2 regions of the Streptomyces sp. NPDC002566 genome follow, and region 2 is predicted to be linked to the other one. Evidence: predicted binding sites of a transcription regulator. Region 2 holds the regulator's gene; the other holds the start of a gene.
What was found. The regulator HrcA, encoded in region 2, represses chaperone genes, less so after heat shock. The targets are predictions, from matches to a motif close to TTNGCACTCNGNNNNNCNGAGTGCNAA.

Region 1: a site for HrcA is predicted at 1,862-1,888, ahead of groES (co-chaperone GroES). Genes of this name have one in related genera too.

What each region holds. Positions count from the first base shown of each region.
Region 1 covers NZ_JBIARD010000004.1:672,547-676,994, reverse strand. The annotation lists gene ACFYXA_RS20175 (polysaccharide deacetylase family protein) at 1-915, shown strand, start outside; gene ACFYXA_RS20170 (polysaccharide deacetylase family protein) at 912-1,694, shown strand; gene groES (co-chaperone GroES) at 2,035-2,343, shown strand; gene groL (chaperonin GroEL) at 2,488-4,113, shown strand; gene ACFYXA_RS20155 (TetR/AcrR family transcriptional regulator) at 4,253-4,448, opposite strand, start outside.
Region 2 covers NZ_JBIARD010000003.1:809,881-814,328, reverse strand. The annotation lists gene hemW (radical SAM family heme chaperone HemW) at 1-406, shown strand, start outside; gene ACFYXA_RS16465 (DUF3097 domain-containing protein) at 533-1,339, opposite strand; gene ACFYXA_RS16460 (MBL fold metallo-hydrolase) at 1,371-2,096, opposite strand; gene hrcA (heat-inducible transcriptional repressor HrcA) at 2,260-3,276, shown strand; gene dnaJ (molecular chaperone DnaJ) at 3,277-4,413, shown strand.

The DNA of each region.
Region 1 (4,448 bases), on a different contig from region 2:
GTACGAAATGATAAATGCCGGACGAGGTGGACGGCGTACCAGAGCGGTCTCACGGCCCTCGCCCTGGCCGCGATCGTCTCGGGCTGCGCGGAGAGCGGCGGCGGCGCGGTCGGTCCCGCCCCCGGTCAGCAGCCCGACGAGAGCCCGAAGGCCGGCCCCCTCCACTCGTACGCGGCCAGACTGCGCGCCGACCACGCGGCGCGGGTCGCGGCGGCCGAGCGCTGGGACCTGGACAAGGTGCCGCTCACACCCCCCGCGCCGCCCGCGAGGAAGCCGAGGATCGGCACCCGCGAGGGCTTCGAGGTGGACGACCACGAGGAGCTCGGCCTCCCGCCGGTCTTCACCACCGTCCCCACCGACGACAAGGTCGTCTTCCTCACCGTCGACGACGGAGCGGAGAAGGACCCGGCGTTCCTGCGCATGATGACCGAGCTGCGGATCCCGTACACCGCGTTCCTCAGCGACTACCTCGTCAAGGACGACTACGGCTACTTCAAGAAGATGCAGGACGACGGGGTGACCCTCAACAACCACACCCTCCACCACCCCTACCTGCCGGGCCTGTCCTACCAGCGCCAGAAGCGCGAGATCTGCGGCATGCAGGACGTCGTCGAGAAGCAGTACGGCCGCCGCCCGGCCCTCTTCCGCCCGCCCTACGGCAACTACAACAAGGCCACCCTGCGAGCCGCGAAGTCCTGCGGCGTCACCCATGTGCCCCTGTGGAACGAGGAGGTGTTCGTCGACCACTGGGAGTACCGCGAGTGGGACCGAGAGCTCCACCCGGGCGACATCGTCCTGAGTCACTTCCGCGGGCCGGACGACTGGAAGGGCACAATGCCCGACATGATCCGCACCTTCCTGAACAAGGCGACCGGAGAGGGATACGCGGTGGCCCGCCTGGAGGACTACCTGTGAGACACCGGGGGCGGCCCTCGGCCCCAGCGCCGGCACGCGCGGCGGCCCTCATCGCGGCGGCGGTCCTCAGCGCCTGCGCCCTCACGGCCTGCGCCCCCGCGGGCGAACCGGTGGCGGGCCCGGCGGCGACCCGAGCGCGCTCCGCGCACGCCCCCGCGACGGACGAGCCGCCGTACCGCCGCTGGGGCCTCCCGTCCCCCCTGGCCCCCGCACCGGCCCCCGCCCGCCCGAAGCCCCCGCCCCGGCGGGCCCTCCCCCCGGTCCTCGACCGCGTCACCACCTCCGACAGGGTCGTCTTCCTCACCTACGACGACGGCGCCGAACGCGACCCCCGGTTCGTCGACATGGTCCGCGAACTGCGCCTCCCCGTGAGCGTGTTCGTCACCGACAGCGTCGCCGGCCCGGCCTACGCCCACTTCGCCCGCCTGCGGGAGGTCGGCGCGGACCTCCAGAACCACACCCTCGACCACGCCGCCCTGCGCGGTCTGCCCTACGCCGGCCAGCGCGCAGAGATCTGCGGCCAGCAGAACAAGCTCAACGCCCGCTTCGGCGTGCGCCCCCGCCTCTTCCGCCCGCCCTACGGCGCGTACGACACCACCACCCGCCGAGCCGCCGCCGACTGCGGCATCACCGCGATCGTCCTGTGGCGCACCCCCACCGACCCCCACCGCCTGCACCCGGGCGACATCCTCGCCACGACCCCCGACCGAACCCCGGACCTGCTGCGCCAGATCCAGCAACAACACCTGACGGTGGGCAAGCTGGAGGACTACCTGTAGGTGACTAGCCCGTCTGGGGGTGCCCCCTCTGGGGGAGTTCGAGGACGAGGCCCGTCCAGGGCCGAAGCGGGGGCTTGGGGGCGGCAGCCCCCAGCCGACGCCCACCCCGGCACCGGGCACCAAACACACTCGCCCGAGCGGAATTTTCGGCCGACGCGCCGCAGGCATTGGCACTCCGCTTGACCGAGTGCTAACCCCGGTCATAGTCTCGGCTCTGGCACTCCCCACTGGAGAGTGCCAACAACGCGACGGGCAGGTCCGGCACCCGCGACGACGGATCCACCTGGTCGCCACCTCAGACAGTTAACCCCGTGAGATCTCCGAAGGGGGAGGTCGGATCGTGACGACCACCAGCTCCAAGGTTGCCATCAAGCCGCTCGAGGACCGCATCGTGGTCCAGCCGCTCGACGCCGAGCAGACCACGGCCTCGGGCCTGGTCATCCCGGACACCGCGAAGGAGAAGCCCCAGGAGGGCGCCGTCCTCGCCGTGGGCCCGGGCCGCTTCGAGAACGGCGAGCGCCTGCCGCTCGACGTCAAGGTCGGCGACGTCGTCCTGTACAGCAAGTACGGCGGCACCGAGGTGAAGTACAACGGCGAGGAGTACCTCGTCCTCTCGGCTCGCGACGTTCTCGCGATCATCGAGAAGTAGTTCACCCCGGATCGTTCCGGAAGCACATTGATGCTTGACGCTGCGCCCCTGGCCCCCGCGACCACATAAAAAGCCGGGCGCCCGGGGCGCAGTGCGTTTTTTCAAAAGCTTCATCCACAGATCTCCGAGAGGGCTCCCGCTGTCATGGCGAAGATCCTGAAGTTCGACGAGGACGCCCGTCGCGCCCTCGAGCGCGGCGTCAACAAGCTGGCCGACACGGTCAAGGTGACGATCGGCCCCAAGGGCCGCAACGTCGTCATCGACAAGAAGTTCGGCGCCCCCACCATCACCAACGACGGTGTCACGATCGCCCGCGAGGTGGAGATCGACGACCCGTACGAGAACCTCGGCGCGCAGCTGGTGAAGGAGGTGGCGACCAAGACCAACGACATCGCTGGTGACGGCACGACCACCGCCACCGTGCTCGCCCAGGCGCTGGTGCGCGAGGGCCTGAAGAACGTGGCCGCCGGCGCGTCCCCCGCCCTCCTCAAGAAGGGCATCGACGCCGCCGTCAAGGCCGTCTCCGAGGACCTGCTCGCGTCGGCCCGCCCGATCGACGAGAAGTCCGACATCGCCGCCGTGGCCGCGCTGTCCGCCCAGGACCAGCAGGTCGGCGAGCTCATCGCCGAGGCCATGGACAAGGTCGGCAAGGACGGTGTCATCACCGTCGAGGAGTCCAACACCTTCGGTCTGGAGCTGGACTTCACCGAGGGCATGGCCTTCGACAAGGGCTACCTGTCGCCGTACTTCGTGACGGACCAGGAGCGCATGGAGGCCGTCCTGGAGGACCCCTACATCCTCATCAACCAGGGCAAGATCTCCTCGATCGCCGACCTGCTGCCGCTGCTGGAGAAGGTCATCCAGGCCAACGCCTCCAAGCCGCTGCTGATCATCGCCGAGGACCTCGAGGGCGAGGCGCTCTCCACCCTCGTCGTCAACAAGATCCGCGGCACCTTCAACGCGGTCGCGGTCAAGGCCCCCGGCTTCGGCGACCGCCGCAAGGCGATGCTGCAGGACATGGCCACCCTCACCGGCGCCACCGTCATCTCCGAGGAGGTCGGCCTCAAGCTCGACCAGGTCGGCATCGACGTCCTCGGCTCCGCCCGCCGCGTCACCGTCACCAAGGACGACACCACGATCGTCGACGGCGCCGGCAACTCCGCCGACGTGCAGGGCCGCGTCGCGCAGATCAAGGCCGAGATCGAGAACACGGACTCCGACTGGGACCGCGAGAAGCTCCAGGAGCGCCTCGCGAAGCTGGCCGGCGGCGTGTGCGTGATCAAGGTCGGCGCCGCCACCGAGGTGGAGCTGAAGGAGAAGAAGCACCGCCTGGAGGACGCCATCTCCGCGACCCGCGCCGCGGTCGAGGAGGGCATCGTCTCCGGTGGCGGTTCCGCGCTCGTCCACGCCGTCAAGGTCCTCGAGGGCAACCTCGACAAGACCGGCGACGAGGCGACCGGCGTCGCCGTGGTCCGCAAGGCCGCCGTCGAGCCGCTGCGCTGGATCGCCGAGAACGCCGGCCTGGAGGGCTACGTCATCACCTCCAAGGTCGCCGAGCTCGACAAGGGCCAGGGCTTCAACGCCGCGACCGGCGAGTACGGCGACCTGGTCAAGGCCGGCGTCATCGACCCGGTCAAGGTCACCCGCTCCGCCCTGGAGAACGCCGCTTCCATCGCCTCCCTCCTCCTGACGACCGAGACCCTGGTCGTCGAGAAGAAGGAAGAGGAAGAGCCCGCCGCAGCCGGCCACGGCCACGGCCACGCCCACTGAGGCACCCCGCCACTGACGGGCACTGACCGACATCGGCAGTGAGGCCCGGCGCCCCTGAACGGTGAGACCGCTGCATCGACCAGCAGCCTCCCCGGACGGAGCGCCGGGCCTTCGTGCTGCCGAGGCGCAGGTGCCGGCTTTATGAGCCTCGCAGCCCTTGGAGGAGTAGTTCGATCAGCCTGCGGGGGTCGTAGCGGGGGTCGCTGTCGTGCCCGATGCAGAGGTTGCCGATGCCGCGCATCAGTTCGTAGGGCTGTGTGCCGGGCCTGATCTCGCCGGCGTCGACGGCGGCGTCGAGCAGCTGGGCGCAGACGGGCATCAGCCGGTCGAGGAAG
Region 2 (4,448 bases):
CTGGGCCACCTCGCCGCAGGCCCGCTGTCTGCACAACGAGCTGTACTGGCGCGGCGCCGACTGGTGGGGCGCCGGGCCGGGCGCCCACAGCCACGTCGGCGGGGTCCGCTGGTGGAACGTCAAGCACCCGGGGGCGTACGCGACGGCGCTGGCGGCGGGCCGCTCCCCGGGCGCCGGCCGCGAACTCCTCACGGACGAGGACCGCCGGGTCGAGCGCATCCTGCTGGAACTGCGGCTGCTGGAGGGGGCCCCGCTGTCGCTGCTGCGGGATGAAGGGCTCGCGGCCTCCCGGCGTGCGCTGGGGGAGGGACTGCTCCAGGAGGAGCCGTACGAGGCGGGACGCGCGGTGCTGACGCTGCGCGGGCGGCTCCTGGCGGACGCGGTGGTGCGGGACCTGGTGGACTGAGGCCGACCCCCGCAGCGGCGGGGAGCACGAGCTGCTCGGCCGGGTGGACGAACTGATCGACGGGACACCTCCGCGCGGGCGGAGAGCGGTCCACCAGACCCCGTCCGGTCAACGAACCTGCGCGGATCAGGGCACGGTCACGTGGTCGATCAGCCGTTCCACGGCGCCCAACAGCTCCGGCTCCAGATCCCGGTACGAACCCACGCGCGCCAGAATCGCCTGCCACACCGCCCCCGTGTTCTCCGGCGGCCAGCCCAGCGCCCGGCACACCCCCGTCTTCCAGTCCTGGCCGTGCGGCACGCGCGGCCATGCCTCGATGCCCAGGGCCGACGGCTTCACCGCCTCCCAGACGTCGATGTACGGGTGGCCCACCACGAGCGCGTGCTCGCTGGTCACCGACTGTGCGATCCGCCACTCCTTCGTGCCCGGGACCAGATGGTCCACCAGGACGCCGAGCCGCGCGTCCGGTCCCGGCGCGAACTCCTCGACGACCGCCGGGAGATCGTCGACGCCCTCCAGGTACTCCACCACCACGCCCTCGACGCGCAGGTCGTCGCCCCACACCTTCTCGACCAGCTCGGCGTCGTGCCGCCCCTCGACGTAGATCCGGCCGGCGCGGGCCACACGCGCGCGTGCGCCGGGCACGGCCACCGAACCCGAGGCCGTGCGGGCGGGTCGCGCCGGGCCGCCCGACGCGGGCCGTACCAGGGTCACCGTGCGGCCCTCCAGCAGGAACCCGCGCGGCTCCAGCGGGAACACCCGGTGCTTGCCGAAACGGTCCTCCAGGGTGACCGTGCCCGCCTCGCAGCGGATCACCGCGCCGCAGAAGCCGCTGCCGGGCTCCTCCACCACCAGGCCGGGCTCCGCCGCGACCTCGGGGACCGGCTGCGGCTTCTTCCAGGACGGGGTCAGATCGGCGGAGTACTGGCGCATTCGGACGACGATAGGAGAAGCCGAGGCGCTGTCACGGCGACACGCCGAAACGGGCGGCCAGGGCGTCCCGCTGCGCCCGCACGAACGCCGCGTCCACGACCGCCCCGTGACCGGGCACGTACCGCGCGTCCGCGCCGCCGAGGGCGAGCAGGCGGTCGAGGGCGGCCGGCCACTGCGAGGGCACCGCGTCCGGCCCGGCCTGGGGCTCGCCGGACTCCTCCACCAGGTCGCCGCAGAACACCGCCTCCGGCGACCCCGGCACCAGCACCGCAAGGTCGTGCGCCGTGTGGCCGGGGCCCACGTTCGCCAGCAGGACCTGACGCCCGCCGCCCATGTCCAGGGTCCACTCCCCGGAGACCAGGTGGCGGGGCCGCACCAGGGCGTCCACGGCCTCCGTCGCCGCCGCCTCGTCCAGCCCGTTGCGCACCGCGTCCGCGTGCAGCTCGGCCCGCTCCCGCGCGAACACCGACTCGGCGCCCACCGCCGCGAACACCTCCGCGCCCGCGAACGCCGCCGCCCCGAACACGTGGTCGAAATGGGGGTGGGTGAGCGCGAGATGAGTCACACGGCGTCCGGCGAGCCGCTCCGCCTCCGCCCGCAGCCGTGCGCCCTCCGCGAGGCTCGAACCCGCGTCGATCAGCAGCACCGCACCGGTCCCCACGACCAGCCCCGCCGTGCAGTCCCAGCCCGGCAGCCGCCGCCGTCCGACCCCCGCCGCGACCTGCTCCCAACCCAGCTCTTCCCAAGTGACCGTCATACCGCGACGCTAACCGTGACGAACCCGTCGGCCGGCATGCGACCGGACCGACCTTGCCCCCCGCGCACCCCACGGCCGTACACTGACCGGGGAACGCTGGCACTCGGATGTGACGAGTGCCAGGGAAGGCGCCAAGGGGACGAAGCACTGGAGGTGTGCGCGGATGCTGAGTGAACGACGGCTGAAGGTGCTGCGCGCCATCGTCCAGGACTACGTCGGCACCGAGGAGCCGGTCGGCTCCAAGGCGCTCACCGAGCGCCACAACCTCGGCGTGTCCCCGGCGACGGTCCGCAACGACATGGCCGCCCTGGAGGACGAGGGCTACATCGCCCAGCCGCACACCAGCGCCGGACGCATCCCCACCGACAAGGGCTACCGGCTCTTCGTCGACAAGCTCGCCGGCGTCAAGCCGATGACCGCGCCCGAGCGGCGCGCCATCCAGAACTTCCTCGACGGCGCCGTCGACCTCGACGACGTCGTCGCGCGGACGGTCCGGCTGCTCGCGCAGCTCACCCGCCAGGTCGCCGTCGTGCAGTACCCGTCGCTGACCCGGTCCACGGTGCGGCACGTGGAACTGCTCTCGCTCGCCCCGGCCCGCCTCATGCTCGTGCTGATCACGGACACCGGGCGGGTCGAGCAGCGGCTGGTGGACTGCCCCGCGCCGTTCGGCGAGCCCTCGCTCGCGGACCTGCGCGCCCGGCTCAACAGCCGGGTCGCGGGCCGCCGGTTCACCGATGTGCCGCCTCTGGTGGAGGATCTGCCTGAGGCCTTCGAGGCGGAGGACCGCGGCACGGTCTCGACGGTGCTCTCCACCCTGCTGGAGACGCTCGTCGAGGAGAACGAGGAGCGGCTGATGATCGGCGGCACCGCCAATCTCACCCGCTTCGGACATGACTTTCCCCTCACCATCCGGCCCGTCCTGGAGGCCCTCGAGGAGCAGGTCGTGCTCCTCAAACTCCTGGGCGAGGCGGGGGATTCGGGCATGATCGTGCGTATCGGGCACGAGAACGCCTACGAGGGACTCAACTCCACTTCCGTGGTGTCGGTCGGCTACGGTTCGGGCGGAGAGGCAGTCGCCAAGCTCGGCGTGGTCGGACCGACCCGCATGGATTACCCGGGAACGATGGGAGCGGTACGCGCAGTGGCACGGTACGTCGGACAGATCCTGGCGGAGTCGTAAGTGGCCACGGACTACTACGCCGTTCTCGGCGTGCGCCGCGACGCGTCGCAGGAAGAGATCAAGAAGGCCTTCCGGCGGCTCGCCCGCGAGCTGCACCCGGACGTCAACCCCGATCCGAAGACCCAGGAGCGGTTCAAGGAGATCAACGCCGCTTACGAGGTGCTGTCGGACCCGCAGAAGAAGCAGGTCTACGACCTCGGCGGCGACCCGCTCTCCCAGGCCGGCGGCGGTGGCGCGGGCGGCTTCGGCGCCGGTGGCTTCGGCAACTTCTCCGACATCATGGACGCGTTCTTCGGCACGGCGTCCCAGCGGGGCCCGAGGTCGCGCACCCGGCGCGGGCAGGACGCGATGATCCGGCTGGAGGTGGACCTGGAGGAGGCCGCGTTCGGCACCACCAAGGACATCCAGGTCGACACCGCGATCGTCTGCACCACCTGCAGCGGCGAGGGCGCGGCGCCCGGCACCACCGCCCAGACCTGCGACATGTGCCGCGGCCGCGGTGAGGTGTCGCAGGTGACGCGGTCCTTCCTGGGCCAGGTCATGACCTCGCGTCCCTGCCCCCAGTGCCAGGGCTTCGGCACCGTGGTGCCCACCCCGTGCCCCGAGTGCGCGGGCGACGGACGGGTCCGGTCGCGGCGCACGCTGACGGTGAAGATCCCGGCCGGCGTCGACAACGGCACCCGCATCCAGCTCGCCGGCGAGGGCGAGGTCGGACCGGGCGGCGGCCCGGCCGGCGACCTCTACGTCGAGATCCACGAACTGCCGCACGCGATGTTCCAGCGGCGCGGCGACGACCTGCACTGCACGGTCACCCTCCCGATGACCGCGGCGTCGCTCGGCACGAAGGTGCCGCTGGAGACGCTGGACGGGCCGGAGGAGGTCGACATCCGGCCCGGCACGCAGTCGGGGCAGTCCATTCCGCTGCACCAGCGCGGAGTGACGCACCTGCGCGGCGGCGGGCGCGGCGACCTCATCGTGCACGTGGAGGTCCAGACGCCCACCAAGCTGGACCCGGAGCAGGAGCGGCTGCTGCGCGAACTGGCGAAGCTGCGCGGGGAGGAGCGCCCCCAGGGGCAGTTCCAGCCCGGCCAGCAGGGGCTGTTCTCCCGGCTGAAGGACGCCTTCAACGGGCGGTGAGGCGGGGGCGGAGCCCCCGGCGGGACAGGGCGCCG